2 regions of the Mesorhizobium sp. P3_B5 genome follow, and region 1 is predicted to be linked to the other one. Evidence: riboswitches for the same ligand, from Rfam matches in the RefSeq annotation. Region 1 holds a riboswitch; the other holds the start of a gene.
What was found. Region 1 has a riboswitch for S-adenosylmethionine ahead of metX (homoserine O-acetyltransferase MetX). Riboswitches for the same ligand answer to the same signal wherever they lie in the genome.

Region 1 (7,789 bases):
GATGGCCAGGACATTGGTTATGTCGGAAGCTTCACCGACCTTGAGATCGATGCCGGCGCGATCGGCGGGCGTGTGCTGCCGGCGCTCGACGGCAGCGGCGACGCGACGCTGAAGAACGGCGTGGCGCTGATGAAGACCGAGGCAAAAAGCCTGCGCGGCCAGGCGGTCGACATCCGCAAGCTCGATCTGTCGTCGGGCACGGCGCGCATCACGGTTTCCGGACCGGTGTCGGTCGATGCCGAAGGCCTTGTCAACGCCGACCTGACGATCAGGCTGAAGGACCCGAAAGCCGTGGCGGCAATCCTCGCCACCGCCATTCCCGAGCAGAAGAGCCAGATCGAACAGGGTTTTGCCGCACTCGCTTTGCTCGGCAACGAACCGTCGATGCCGCTCAAGGTGGTCAAGGGCAAGGCTTCGTTCGGCTTTATCCCGCTGGGCAAGATCAAGCCGGTCGAATAGCAAAGTCCTATGAAAAGACCTGTGAAGCTCCTGAGCGTTGGCGCGCTGACGCTCGACACCATCCTTCGCGTCGATACGCTGCCCGTGCATCAGGGCAAGTTCATCGCCTCCGACGGTGTCCAGATCGCCGCAGGCATGGCGTCGAGCGCGGCCTGCGCCGCACGCCGCCTCGGTGCCGAGGTATCGCTGTGGGCCAGCGCCGGCGACGATAGCGTCGGTGATCAGCTGATCGCCGGGATCGAAGCCGAGAGCGTCGATTGCCGTTTTGTCCGGCGCGTTGCCGGCGCGCGGTCGGCGTTGTCGGCCATCCTGGTCGACGCGCAGGGCGAACGCATCATCGTGCCTTTCTACGACCGAAAAGCGCAGGCCGATCCTGAGGCGCTGCCCGTCGCCGACCTCGCCGCATTCGACGCCGTGCTGGTCGATGTGCGCTGGCCGGGGGCGGCAGCCCTTGCGCTGGCGGCAGCGCGCGCCATCGACCGTCCGGCCATACTGGACGCCGACACAGCGCCGCTCGACGTGCTGGAACTCCTGTTGCCGCTGGCATCGCACATCGTTGCCTCGGAGCCGGCGGCGCGCACTCTGTGCGGCAAGGCGCTGGACCCGGAAACCGCCTGCGCCGAGCTGGCGCGGCGCAGCGATGCCTTTGTCGCGGTGACCGGCGGCGCTACGGGAACCTGGTGGTTCGACCGCGCGGCCGGCACTGTGTGCCATATCGCGGCGCCGAGCATCAAAGCGGTGGATACGCTGGCCGCGGGTGACGTGTTTCACGGCGCCTTTGCCGTCGGGCTGGCGGAAGCCATGCCGATCGAACAGGCCCTACGCTTTGCCAGCGCCGCCGCCGCGCTCAAATGCCTGCGCTTCGGCGGCAGGCTCGGCGCGCCCGACAGGGCCGAGACGCTGGCGATGATGGCGGCGACGTGACCGACATCCGGACAAGGCAAAGGGAGCTGAGATTCAGGTCAGGCCGAGTCGAAAATGGTTGATGCCGAGAAGCGGAGCGGAGCGTACTTTTGGGTACGTGAGCACCGGAAGCGCAGGTATCAGCCATTTGCAGGCCGGCCTCACCTGAATATCAGCTCCCTTTGGGGTGCTCGACCGCCTGGCGACCAAAGTCCGGCACATCGATGTCCTGGCCGGCCTCGATGATCGAGCGGCGCACGGCGCGGGTGCGGGTAAACAGGTCGAACAGTTTGTCGCCGTCGCCCCAGCGGATCGCCCGCTGCAGCGAAGCGAGATCCTCCGAGAACCGCGCCAGCATTTCAAGGATGGCGTCCTTGTTGTGCAGGCAGACGTCGCGCCACATGGTCGGGTCGGAGGCGGCGAGACGGGTGAAATCGCGAAAGCCCGAGGCTGAATATTTGATGACTTCGGACTTGGTCACCGACTGCAGATCATCCGCGGTGCCAACGATATTATAGGCGATGATGTGCGGCAGGTGCGAGACGATGGCCAGCGTCATGTCGTGATGCTGCGGGTCCATCGTGTCGATGTTGGAGCCGCAGCGCCGCCAGAATTCCGATAGCTTTTCCAGAGCCACCGGATCGGTGTCGGGCAGCGGCGTGAAAATGCACCAGCGGTTCTCGAACAGATCGGCGAAGCCGGCATCCGGTCCCGACTTTTCGGTACCGGCCAGCGGATGGCCGGGAATGAAATGCACGCCGGCAGGCACATGCGGCTGCATCTGCGCGATGACGGATGCCTTGGTCGAACCGACATCGGTGAGGATGGCGCCGGGCTTCAGCGCCGGCGCAATTTCTTCCGCCACCGCGCCGGAAGAGCCGACAGGCACGGAGACGATGACCAGGTCGGCATCGCGGACCGTTTCGGCCGTCTCCGTGCTGTAGGAATCGCCAAGACCAAGCTCCTGCGCCCGCGCCAGCGTCGCGGCGCTGCGGGTCGAGATGGAAACGTGACGGGCCAGGCCTTCGCGGCGAATGACACGGGCCAGCGACGAGCCGATCAGCCCGATGCCGACCAGCGCGATCTTTTCGAACATCGGTGAGGTCATTTTTTCTAACTTTTCAGAAACGTCGAAAGGGCGGCAATGACGCCGCGATTGGCCTCTTCGGTGCCGACGGACATGCGCAGCGCGTTGGGAAAGCCATAGCCGGAAACGCGCCGCAGAATATAGCCGCTCGCGGTCAGATAGTCGTCCGCGGCCGCCGCCGAATGGGCCTTGTCCTCGGGAAAATGGATGAGGACGAAATTGCCGACGCTCGGCGTCACCCGCAGCCCAAGCCGGGTCAATTCCCCGGTCAGCCAGGCCAACCAGGTCTCGTTGTGCACCACGCTGCGTTGGACGTGGTCGCGGTCGCGGATCGCGGCAATGCCGGCCTCGATCGCCGTGGCGTTGACGTTGAAGGGACCGCGTATGCGGTTGATCGCGTCGACAATGTGCATCGGCGCGTACATCCAGCCGATCCTGGCACCGCCAAGGCCGATCTTGGAGAAGGTTCGGGTCATCACCACGTTCTCGGCGCTGCCCACCAATTCGATGCCGGCTTCATAATCGTTGCGGCGGACATACTCCGCATAAGCCGCGTCCAGCACCAGCAGCACATGCTTGGGCAGGCCGGCATGCAGGCGGCGCACTTCCTGGAACGGCACATAGGTGCCGGTCGGGTTGTTGGGATTGGCGAGGAAAACGATCTTTGTGCGCGCCGTCACCGCGGCAAGAATCGCGTCGATGTCAGCGCGGTCATCGGTTTCCTTGACCACAACCGGGACGGCGCCGGCTGACTGGATGTAGATCTTGTAGACCATGAAGGCGTGTTCGGTGATCACGGCTTCATCGCCGGGCGCCAGATAGGTCTGCGCCAGCAGGCCGAGGATCTCGTCGGAACCGTTGGAACAGATGATGTTGGCCGGGTTGAGGCCATGCACTTCGGCGATCGCCTCGCGCAGGCGCCTGGCGGTGCCGTCGGGATAGATATCGAGCTTTCCGGCAATCTCCCGCGCCGCCTCTATCGCCTTTGGCGACGGCCCGAGCGGGTTCTCGTTCGACGACAGCTTGTGGACCTTGGCGACACCGGCGGGCGCCGTGCTTTTGCCCGGTACATAGGCTTCGATGTCCATGATGCCCGCGCGCGGGGTTGGACGTGCCTGATCCGGTCTCTGGTTCATCTTCGCAATATCCGTCGAGAATATTTCGGCTGGCGAGAACACTTCCGCCGGCAAGCCGCAGCGGAAATACAAGCCGTGGCCCGGAATGTCGAGAGGTGGCAGTGGCGCGGACGGCTGGCCGTTGACGGCGGGCCGCGCGAGTTCTAGAAGGGCGCAACAGTTCCGTGGTGATTTGGCCGGTCGGCTTGCAGCCACGTTAAACAACTTGCTAAAGGGCCGTTTGCATCCTGTAACCGGCTTTGCGACGGCAATGCCGGTTTTTTGTTGTCCGCGACCGGCCGGACGACCGATGTAAGAGAGATGTGATGGCCGCTCTGCGCGCTGGAAAAACCAACAACGAGGCCGACGCACCGTCGAGCCCGGTGTTGCGTTTCGGCGCCGACAAGCCGCTCAAGCTCGACGCTGGCACGCTGCTGTCGCCGTTCCAGATCGCCTACCAGACCTACGGCACGCTCAACGACGCGCGCTCCAACGCCATCCTTGTCTGCCACGCGCTGACAGGCGACCAGCATGTCGCCAACACCAATCCGGTGACCGGCAAGCCCGGCTGGTGGGAAGTGCTGATCGGCCCGGGCAAGATCATCGACACCAACCGCTTCTTCGTCATCTGCTCCAACGTCATCGGCGGCTGCCTCGGTTCCACCGGCCCCGCCTCGACCAATCCCGCCACCGGCAAGCCCTATGGGCTCGACCTGCCGATCATCACCATTCGCGACATGGTGCGCGCGCAATTGATGCTGGTCGACCATTTCGGCATCGAAAAGCTGTTTTCGGTGCTCGGCGGCTCGATGGGCGGCATGCAGGTGCTGGAATGGGCATCGAGCTATCCGGAACGCGTTTTCTCGGCGCTTCCGATCGCCACCGGCGCCCGCCATTCCTCGCAGAACATCGCCTTCCACGAGGTCGGCCGGCAAGCGGTGATGGCCGATCCGGACTGGCATGGCGGCAAATATTTCGACTTTGGCGCGCGCCCGGAAAAGGGGCTGGCGGTGGCGCGCATGGCCGCCCACATCACCTATCTGTCGGAGGCAGCACTTCACCGGAAGTTCGGCCGCAATCTGCAGGACCGTGAAGCACTGACCTTCGGTTTCGATGCCGACTTCCAGATCGAGAGCTATCTGCGCCACCAGGGCATGACCTTCGTCGACCGCTTCGACGCCAATTCCTATCTCTACATGACCCGTTCGATGGACTATTTCGATCTCGCCGCCGACCATGGCGGACGGCTGGCCGATGCCTTTGCCGGCACCAAAACCCGCTTCTGCCTGGTGTCCTTCACCAGCGACTGGCTGTTCCCGACCGAGGAGAGCCGATCGATCGTGCACGCCCTGAACGCCGCCGGCGCGTCCGTATCCTTCGTCGAGATCGACACCGACCGCGGCCACGACGCTTTCCTGCTCGACGAACCGGAACTGTTCGCTGCCATCAACGGCTTCATCGGTTCTGCCGCCCGCGCCAGGGGGCTCAGCGCATGACCCCGGAAAGTTGCAGACTTTCCGGATCAGGATCATGCGCCAGGCAAAAGGCGAAGCCATGAGCGTCAACCGCGCCCAGCGCGTCGACCTCGAAGTCGTCGCCGATCTCATCCCGCCGCTCTCGCGGGTGCTCGATGTCGGCTCCGGCGACGGGCTGCTGCTGGAATTGCTGCAGGACAGCAAGCAGGTCGACGGTCGCGGGCTGGAGCTGTCGCAGCGTGGCGTCAACGAATGCGTGGCGCGCGGCCTCTCGGTCATCCAGGGCGACGCCGATAAGGACCTCGAATTCTATCCCGACAAGGGCTTTGATTTCGTCGTCCTGTCGCAGACCTTGCAGGCGACCCGCAACCCGAAGCTGGTTCTCGACGAGCTGCTCAGGATCGGCAACCGCGCCATCGTCTCCTTCCCCAATTTCGGCCATTGGCGGGTGCGGCTGTCGCTGTTCCTCAATGGCCGCATGCCGGTGACCAAGGACCTGCCCTACTCCTGGTACGACACGCCCAACATCCATTTCTGCACCATCCGCGACTTCGTCAATCTGTGCGACGAACTCGGCGCGACGGTCGAAAAAGCGACGGCGCTCGACGGCAACGGCCAGAAGATCGGCCTGTCGATGCCATGGTGGTTCTGGAATTTCTTCGGCCAGCAAGCGGTGTTTTTGTTGAAGCGATAGCATGATCGCAATGGACTTCTTTCGACATCCAACGCCCGTTGAAATCCCGCAGGACATCCTGTCCGGCATAAAGGCGGGAATTCTGGTCTGTACTTCACCGCGCAGCGGCAGCAATCATCTTGCTGGATTGATGGCATCGGCCGGGCTTGGCCATCCTCTGGAATGGTTTGGTGGCCGCAGAGTGCTGGAATTGCCGGGCTATCCTCGGGACCCCCGCGCCCAGCTTTTGCGTGTATTGACGGACGGGCGGTCTTCTTCGGGAATTTACGCAGTCAAACTGTTCGCAAGCCAATTCTCCCAAGTCGCCAAGAGACTGGACCTGCCGGCCAGCCTCCCAAACTTGCGATACGTCCGCTTGACGCGCCGAGATCTCATTGGCCAAGCAATCTCCTGGACACGCGCCCGTCAAACCGGTCGATTCCGCTCCACCGAAGTCGCTCAGAGGACACCACGCTACGATGGCGCCGCGATTGCCGAATCGCTTGACAATATCTCGATGGAAAATCTGTCATGGGATGTCTGGCTTGCGAAAAACGGATTGCCCTTCCTTTCGCTGACCTACGAGCAAATTCAGCAAGATCCGCGGGCAAGCCTCGAGCAAATTGCACGCTTGGTGGATGTGGAGCCTCTCTGGGAAACGAACCTCGAGTCAGGCCTCGAAATCCAGCGCGACACAATCAATGACGAATGGAGAGAGCGTTTTCTGTCCGAATACGCCGACCCTTCAAGCTTCCGGCACCGCAGAAATCGCATCCGTAGTTTGCTGAAGAAGTAGAAATAGCAGGCGCGATCGACCTCGATCGTGGGGGTCTGAAGCTTCCCCGGTCTGAACGCGGTGTTGCAATTGAGACGCTGGCTCGTGGAATTCGCCGTCCCGGACAGGCCCCGCATCAACACTTTGTGATGACACCATCGCTTCTTCTTTGTAGCGTTCGAAGCGAATGCGATTCCGGGGCGGGCATTAGAAGGCGACCATCCGAGCAATTCGATCCTCGCAGGACCCGGGGCATAGCGGAAGCGACATGCCCAGAAAGACCGATCGAGCGCCTCTCATCACGGTGATCACGCCGACCCACAATCGGCGCGATCAGGTTGTACGCGCCGTGGAAAGCGTGCTGGCGCAGAACGAGACCCGGTTCGAGCACATCGTCGTCGACGACGGCTCGACCGATGGAACGGGAGCGGCACTGGCCCGGATTCACGATCCGCGCCTGATCTATATCGGCGCCAAATGGCGGGGCGCCAATGCCGCCCGAAATGCCGGCATCGAGCGCGCGCAAGCGCCCATCGTCACCTTCCTCGATTCCGATGATGTCTACTTGCCGGACCGGCTGCAGCGAACGCTGGAGCGTTTCGAGGAAAACCCATCGCTCGAAGTGCTGATCAGTTCCTTCGTGTCGGTGAAGGGTGGCCGCAGCACCAGATGCGTCAACCGCGAAGCCTTCCTGGCCCGAAACGCGTTCGAAAGAGCTTTGGTCGCGCAGACCATATTCATCGCCGGCACCGCGATAACGGCCACGCGCGAATCGCTGCTGGCAATCGGCGGCTACGACAGCGACATTGTGCGCATGCAGGATCGCGAGTTGCTGCTGCGCTTTGCCCGGCGCGGCGGCGCGCTGCTGTCCGAGGATATCGACTGGAAAAAGTACAATTCGGAGAATTCGATTTCCGGCCGGCGTGACGGCTATGTCGAAGCCTACGCAAACCTGATGGGCAAGCACCCTTGTATCGTCGACCGCTATCCCGACATTCCCCCCTACATGATCGCGCGGCAGATCATCGCTGACGCCATAAAGGGCAGGGTTTCGCAGGCATTTGCCGGTTATCTGGCCAACCGGTCGGCCAAAACGCTTGGTTATTCGCTACCGCAGCTGGTGCGCGGCTACGTCGGCGGCCGGCGCTGGCGCCGCGATGTCTACGATGAATTCCGCGACAAGTATGGCGCGCGGCCGGCCTGAATTGTCACCCGAATAGCATTGCAGCTTCAGCGATCAAGTTCCGGAAAAAACGGGTCGGAATAGAACCGCCGGTCGCGCTCGCCCTGCAGACAATCGAT
Region 2 (7,789 bases), on a different contig from region 1:
GACGATTTGCGCGAACTCGCCGTCGCCAACGACTACAAGGCCAAGACCAACATCCGCTCGTCCAGCGTCTATCAAATGACCGGCAATCTGTCGGGCGGCAATCAACAGAAGGTGGTGCTGTCGAAGTGGCTGTTCGCCAATCCGGAAGTGCTGATCCTCGACGAGCCGACGCGCGGCATCGACGTCGGCGCCAAGTACGAAATCTACACCATCATCGCCCGCCTCGCCTCCGAGGGTAAGGCGATCATCGTCATCTCGTCGGAGATGCCTGAGCTGCTCGGCATCACGGACCGCATCTACGTCATGAATGAAGGGCGCATGGTTGGAGAAATGGCGGCAAGCGACGCCAGCCAGGAAAAGATCATGCGCGCCATCGTTCGGGGAGAAGGAAAGCCATCATGACCACAGAAAGCGCTCCCGCGCCGAAAAGCGGCGTCGCCGAAGATGTACAACCGGGGCCGCGCGTTGCCGTCTCGGCGCTGATCACCAATCTGCGCGACTACGGCCTGATCCTGGCGCTGATCGCCATCATGGTGTTCTTCCAGTTCACCACCTCCGGCACACTCTTCAAACCGGTGAACCTGAGCAATCTGGTGCAGCAGAACTCGTTCATCATCGTGATGGCGCTGGGCATGCTCTTGGTCATCGTCTCCGGCCATATCGACCTCAGCGTCGGCTCCGTTGCCGGTTTCATCGGTGCGCTGGCGGCGATGATGATGGTGATCTGGCCGCTCGGACCCTTCAGCAACCCGCTGGTGGTGTCGATCATCTGCCTCATCATCGGCGGCGGCATCGGCGCGGCCCAAGGCTATTGGATTGCCTATCACCGAATACCGAGTTTCATCGTCACGCTGGCGGGAATGCTGATCTTTCGCGGCATCTGCCAGGCGCTGCTGGGTGGCGGGTCTTCGGTGGGGCCGCTTCCAGACGGCTTCAAGGCGCTCAGCTCCGGCTTCATTCCGGATGTGATCGGCCCCTTGACGCTGATCCCGCCGACGGTGAACGCCGCCGGCAAGACCATTCTGGGCAGCGGCATGACCTTGCACATGACAACGATCCTGATCGGCATCGTCGCCGTGCTCGCCTATGCCTATTTCGGGCTCAAGGCACGGCGCACTCGCGAAGCGCATGGCTATGAAGCCGAACCTTTCACGCTGTTCGTCATCAAGACCCTCGTGACCAGCGCGCTGGCGCTGTTCCTGGTCTACCAGTTCGCCAGCTACAGGGGTCTGCCGATCGTACTCATGGTGATGGGCGCGCTGATTGCGCTGTTCGTCTTCGTCACCAAACGCATGACGATCGGCCGCCGCATCTACGCCATGGGCGGCAATGCCAAAGCGGCGCAACTGTCGGGCATCAAGACCGAGCGGCTGACACTGATGGTGTTCGTCAATATGGGCGTGCTGTCGGCGCTTGGCGGTCTGATCATTGCAGCGCGGCTCGGACAGGCCGTGCCGGCGGCGGGCCTCGGCAGCGAGCTCGACGTCATCGCCGCGGTGTTCATCGGCGGCGCCTCGGCGATGGGCGGCGTCGGCCAGGTGATCGGCGCGGTGGTCGGCGGCTTCATCATGGGCGTGATGAACAACGGCATGTCGATCATGGGCGTCAATGTCGACTGGCAGCAGGTGGTCAAAGGCCTGGTGTTGCTCGGCGCCGTGGTCTTCGACGTCTACAACAAGAACAAGGGTTGAGGCGAGGGAACCAGGAAGGCATACGGGTCACATCGCGGCTGCCGGCAACCCGCCGGCGCATAGAAGTTCCCCCAGGGGACCAGGCCCGCGAAGCGCTATCCCGACGAAGAATTTCACCCGTGGCGCGGAATGGTACCGAGCCGCGACGGTCAGGGTTTGCCACGCCGGCAGCCGGGCCTAGTCACCAGAGAGAGGGTATATCATGCTGATCTCCCAGATCCTCGACGACGCCGAGACGATCCGCGTCGTCGCCCGCAACGGCGGCAAGACCCGGATCATCAATGGCGCCCGCAGCGTCTATTCGCTGGCGATGGAGGCCGCGCGCACCGGCACCGGACTGGTTGCGCTCATCGAGCGCAAGGGCTTCGGCGAGACCGTCGATCTCGACGCCGCCTACAAGAAGGGGCGGCTGCTGTCGCCGATCAACCATCCAGACCCCGCGCATCTGCACCTCACCGGCACCGGGCTGACGCATCTGGGCTCTGCGGCAACGCGCGATTCCATGCACAAGAAGCTCAGCACCGACGGCGAGGAGCAGCTCACCGATTCGATGAAGATGTTCCGCATGGGGCTGGAAGGCGGCAAGCCGGCGAAAGGCCAGACCGGCGTGCAGCCGGAATGGTTCTACAAGGGCAACGGCACCATGGCGGTGGCGCCGGGTGCGCCACTCATGTCGCCGGCTTTCGCGCAGGACGCCGGCGAGGAGCCGGAAGTCGCCGGCATCTATGTCATTGGCGATGACGGCGCGCCGTTCCGCGTCGGCTTCACGCTGTCGAACGAGTTTTCCGACCACGTCACCGAGCGCGTCAACTATCTGTTCCTGGCGCATTCGAAGCTGCGCAACGCCTCATTCGGACCGGAGATCCTGATCGGCGACCTGCCGTCCGACATCCGAGGCGCCTCGCGCATCGTTCGCGACGGCAAGGTGCTTTGGGAAAAGCCGTTCCTGTCGGGCGAGGCGAACATGTCGCACACCATCGCCAATCTCGAACATCACCATTTCAAATATTCGGCCTTCCGCCAGCCGGGCGACGTGCATGTGCACATGTTCGGCACGGCGACGCTTTCGTTTGCCGACGGTATCAGGACCGAGGCCGGCGACACGTTCGAAATCGAAGCCAAGGATTTCGGCCTGCCGCTGCGCAACCCGCTCGAAATCGAGCAGCCGGTGAAGGTGGCGGTGAAGGCGTTGTGACAGCGTAATCTCCCCCCTCGTGGGGGAGATGGCCGGCAGGCCAGAGGGGGGCGCTGTCCCTCCAACGTCTCAATCGAATAACTTCGCCTTCAACTGTTCTCGGCTGGCCAAATGGTGCAAGGTCGGCGATCCTTCGCGCCCCCCTCTGCCCTGCCGGGCATCTCCCCCACGAGGGGGGAGATTGGCAGCTGCAACCTCAATAAATATCGAAGTCGAAATACTTTGCCTGGATCTTCTTGTAGGTGCCGTCGGCGACGATGGCGTCGATGGCGGCGTTGAGCTTGTCGCGAAGCTCTGTGTCTTCCAGGCGAACCGCGATGCCGGCCTGCGTCTCGGTGCCCTTGATGTCGCCGATCATCTTGCAGCAGCCGTTGCTCGCCTTCTTCATCCAGTCGACCAGCACGAACTTGTCCGAGATGACGGCATCGAGGCGGCCGTTGGTCAGATCGGTGATCGCTTCTTCCTGGGTCGGATAGAGCTTGGCCTCGGCGCCGGCCTTGCCATAGACGTCCTGGGCATAATCGGCCTGGGTGGTCGACGCTTGGGCGCCCACCGTCTTGCCGGCAAGTGCCGCCGCTTCAGTCGAGGTGAGCTCGCTGTCCTTCAGGGCCACCATGGCAAGCGGCGTGGTGTAATATTTGTTGGTGAAGGCGACCTGTTTCTTGCGTTCCTCGGTGATGCTCATCGAGGCGATGATGGCGTCGAACTTCTTGGCCTGGAGGGCAGGAATGATGCCGTCCCAGTCCTGCGTGACGATCTCGCACTCGACCTTCATCTGCGCGCAAAGCGCATCGGCGATGTCGATGTCGAAGCCGACGACCTTGCCGTCCGGCGTGATGGTGTTGAACGGCGGATAGGCACCCTCGGTGCCGATCTTCAGTTTCTCCGCGGCCTGTGCCGAAAAGGAGCCGGCAGCAATGACCAACATGGCGGCGCTTGCCGCCGATAGGATCCATCTCGAAATCCGCATTCTTGTTCCCCTTGCAGTTAAGTCATCATGACGGTCGGCACAGCCAAGCATGGCGCTCCGGGTCAGGCAAGGTCTCACGGTGACAAGGAAGATCAGCGCGCGGCGCGGAAATGCTTGGACAGCTTCAGGCCTTGCGCCTGGTAGTTGGAGCCGAGATCGGTGCCGTAGAGCGCCTGCGGCCGCTTCAGCATGTGCTCGTAGACCAGCCGCCCGACGATCTGGCCATGGTCGAGGATAAACGGCACTTCGTGGCTGCGCACTTCGAGCACCGCCCGGCTGCCGGTGCCGCCTGATGCCGAATGGCCAAAACCCGGATCGAAGAAGCCGGCATAGTGAACGCGGAATTCGCCGACCAGCGGATCGAAGGGCGTCATCTCGGCGGCGTAGAGCGGCGGCACATGCACCGCCTCGCGCGACACCAGTATGTAAAACTCGTCGGGATCGAGCACCAGTTCGCCAGCGCCGCGCTTATAGAGCGGCTCCCAGAAGTCGACGACATCCTGGGCGGCACGCTTGTCGACATCGACAAGGCCTGTGTGATGCTTGCCGCGATAGCCGACCAGCCCATCCTTGTCGCCGTCGAGATCGATCGACAGCGCGATGCCGCCGCCGGAAATGTTGGGCGGCTCGGTGGCCACCAGCATCTCGGCGCGGTGGAGTTCGCTCAGTTCTGCCTCCGACAAGAGCGCATTGCCGGTGCGGAAGCGGATCTGCGACAGCCGCGAGCCGGTGCGCACGACGATCGGGAAGGTGCGCGGGCTGACCTCCAGGTAGAGCGGACCGTCATAGCCGGCGGCGATCTTGTCGAACTCGTGGCCGCGATCGGTCATCACCCGGGTGAAGATGTCGAGCCGTCCGGTCGAACTCTTCGGGTTGGCCGATGCGGAAATGTCGGCAGGCAGCGCCAGGCCTTCGAGCAGCGGCACGATGTAGACGCAGCCGGTTTCAAGCACCGCGCCTTCGGCGAGATCGATTTCGTGCAGTTTCAGCCGATCGAGCTTTTCGGCGACCTTGTGGCCCGGCCCGGGCAAAAAGGAAGCGCGCACCCGCCACGCTTTGGCGCCGAGCCTGAGATCGAGGCTGGCCGGCTGGATCTGGTCGGCATCGAGCGCACGCGGCGACTTCAGCGCGCCCGACTGGAACAACGCGGAAATATCCTGATCGGGAAGAATGCCGGTCTGCCGCAAAGCTGGCTCCGCTTGAAGGCCGCGACTCTTTTTTTGTCGCAGGTTCTTGCCGCAAAACCGTGTAACACTTTTGCGGAACCTGCTTGGTACAAACCTCTTAATCAAGCCGGGAATTGACGCAAGCGCGGTGCAGGTCTAAAGGGTCGTTATCCCGTGGTGATTTGGCCGGTCGGCTTGCAGCCACGTTAAACAAGTCGCTAAAGGACCGTCGGGCCGCAAGGCCGTATGGACCGGTTGCGACTTTCGCGGCCGGTTTTTTTGTGTCTGGAACAAAAGCGATGAGCACCAAGAAGCGTAACTGGAAGCCTCAGACAGCACTCGTGCATGCAGGGACCTTGCGTTCCCAATTCGGCGAAACGTCGGAGGCGATGTACCTCACCCAGGGCTATGTCTATGAGACGGCGCAGGCAGCCGAAGCGCGCTTCAAGGGCGAAGAGCCGGGTTTCATCTATTCGCGCTACGCCAATCCGACCGTCGACATGTTCGAAAAGCGCATGTGCGCGCTTGAAGGCGCGGAAGACGCGCGCGCCACCGCGTCCGGCATGGCGGCGGTGACCGCAGCCCTTCTGTGCAGCGCCAAGGCCGGCGACCACATCGTGGCGGCGCGCGCGCTGTTCGGTTCCTGCCGCTGGGTGATCGAGACGCTGGCGCCGAAATACGGCATCGAGGCAACGCTGGTCGACGGCACCGACATCGCCAATTGGGAAAAGGCGGTGAGGCCGAACACACAACTGTTCTTCCTGGAAAGCCCGACCAACCCGACACTGGAAGTGATCGACATCGCCGCAGTTGCTGCGCTCGCCAATTCGATCGGCGCGCGGCTGATCGTCGACAACGTCTTTGCCACCCCCTTGCAGCAGAAGCCTTTGCAGCTCGGCGCCCACATCGTCGTCTATTCGGCGACCAAGCATATTGACGGCCAGGGACGCTGTCTCGGCGGCGTCATCCTGTCGGACAAGAAGTGGATCGACGAGAACCTGCACGACTATTTCCGCCACACCGGCCCCAGCCTGTCGCCGTTCAACGCCTGGACGCTGCTGAAGGGCCTGGAGACGCTGCCACTGCGCGTGCGCCAGCAGACCGAAAGCGCCGGCAAGATCGCCGATTTCCTGGCCGGGCGGCCGGAAATCGCCCGCGTCATCTATCCGGGCCGCGCCGACCACCCGCAGGCGGCGGTCGTCAAGAAGCAGATGTCGGGTGGCTCGACGCTGATCTGCCTCGACGTCAAGGGCGGCAAGCAGGCGGCCTTCGCCTTGCAGAACGCGCTCGACATCGTGCTGATCTCCAACAATCTCGGCGATGCCAAGAGCCTGATCACCCATCCGGCGACGACGACTCACAAGAATCTGAGCGACGAGGCGCGCGCCGAACTCGGCATCGGGCCGGGAACGCTGAGGCTCTCCGTCGGCCTCGAGGATGCGGACGATCTGCTCGCAGATATCGAGCAGGCGCTGAAGTCGGCAAAATAGGCTTCGCCCGATACGACAAGGCGCGGGCGCTCAGGCGCCCGACGGCGTCTCTTCCAGTTCGGCTGCCTTGGTGCCGATGGTCATCGCGTTGCCGCGCCAGTCGACGGCGCCGCCGAGCCAGCCGCGCACCCAGAGGGCGGGCAGCATCACGTCGCGCGCCATCAGCGCCGGGATCATGCGCGGCGACAGGTACCAGCCCTTGCCCCAGGCCAGGGCGCATTCCGGCAGGTAGGCGAGTGCGAGCACGGCGAGCGCGGTTGCCGGCAGGCTGAAGCCGGCGCCCGCCGCCGCCAACAGCGCCAGCACCAGTGGCACCGCCACGCCAGTGAATATCTCGGGCGCGAAGAACAGCGGGAAGGTGACGCGGCGCAAGCGCGCCCAACGCGCCTGGCGCGACCAGATTTCGTCGAAACTACGTTGGCCAAGCGGCTGCTCGAAGGGCGAGGCGACAAGATTGACGCGCAGCCCGAGCCCATTGACCAGCTTGGTCGCGGCGGCGTCCTCGGCGATCTCGGCGGCCAGTGCGCGGATGCCGCCATTGGCATCGAGCATCGGCTTGTTCCACAGCATGCTCTTGCCCTGGGCAAAGCCGAGGCCAAGCGCGTCGCCGGTATATTGCCAGCGCGCCTGCAGCGTGTTGAGGAACGCGCATTCGACCTCCGCCCAGAACCCGGCCGGCCGCGAGCCGATCGGCGTCGAGCAGACGAGGCCGGTGTCGTCGCGCCATGCCGCCAGCAGATGCTGGACATAGTCCATGGGCATCAGCACGTTGGAATCTGCAAGGATGACCCATTGGTGGCGGGCCGCTTCCCAACCCTTGACGCAATTGTTGAGCTTCGGATTGCCGCTGATGCGGTCATCGCCAAACAGCAGCCGGGCCGGTATCTCGGGAACCCGGGCAATCGTCCTGTTTATCATCTTGACCACCGGATCGTCGGCGTGGGCGACGCAGAAGAGCAGCTCATAGCGCGGCCAGTCGAGCGAGAAGGCGCGTGCCAGGGTCTCCTCGGTAAATGGCTCGACGCCACGCGCCGGGACCACGATCGACACCCCCGGCGCCTTGCCGGCGGGCGGCGCGATGGAGCGCCGCCGTCTCAGCATGAATGAAGCGAGCAGGATGCCGGCGAGATTTGAAAGAAGCAGGGCTATCGAAAGCAGGGCTGCGGCTATGACTGTCAGTTCCATCGAGATCTGGTCACTCCGGGAAAAGCCGGCCGCAAATAGCCATTTTTGAACGGTTCGACAGAGCGCTTGAGTCGCCCGGCACAGTCCGGACA

Region 2: another riboswitch for S-adenosylmethionine. It lies ahead of AC1DVW_RS08575 (O-succinylhomoserine sulfhydrylase); the one in region 1 lies ahead of metX (homoserine O-acetyltransferase MetX).

What each region holds. Positions count from the first base shown of each region.
Region 1 is NZ_JBFUGR010000007.1:198,988-206,776, reverse strand. It holds gene AC1DVW_RS19745 (DUF2125 domain-containing protein) at 1-459, shown strand, start outside; gene AC1DVW_RS19740 (PfkB family carbohydrate kinase) at 469-1,383, shown strand; gene AC1DVW_RS19735 (prephenate/arogenate dehydrogenase family protein) at 1,535-2,470, opposite strand; gene hisC (histidinol-phosphate transaminase) at 2,476-3,585, opposite strand; SAM riboswitch at 3,740-3,817, shown strand; gene metX (homoserine O-acetyltransferase MetX) at 3,891-5,060, shown strand; gene metW (methionine biosynthesis protein MetW) at 5,119-5,733, shown strand; gene AC1DVW_RS19715 (Stf0 family sulfotransferase) at 5,735-6,508, shown strand; gene AC1DVW_RS19710 (glycosyltransferase family 2 protein) at 6,756-7,691, shown strand; gene AC1DVW_RS19705 (DUF1194 domain-containing protein) at 7,718-7,789, opposite strand, start outside.
Region 2 is NZ_JBFUGR010000002.1:762,730-770,518, reverse strand. It holds gene mmsA (multiple monosaccharide ABC transporter ATP-binding protein) at 1-402, shown strand, start outside; gene mmsB (multiple monosaccharide ABC transporter permease) at 399-1,691, shown strand; gene araD1 (AraD1 family protein) at 1,894-2,886, shown strand; gene AC1DVW_RS08585 (ABC transporter substrate-binding protein) at 3,083-3,856, opposite strand; gene AC1DVW_RS08580 (2'-deoxycytidine 5'-triphosphate deaminase) at 3,949-5,043, opposite strand; SAM riboswitch at 5,187-5,264, shown strand; gene AC1DVW_RS08575 (O-succinylhomoserine sulfhydrylase) at 5,322-6,512, shown strand; gene AC1DVW_RS08570 (ceramide glucosyltransferase) at 6,543-7,697, opposite strand.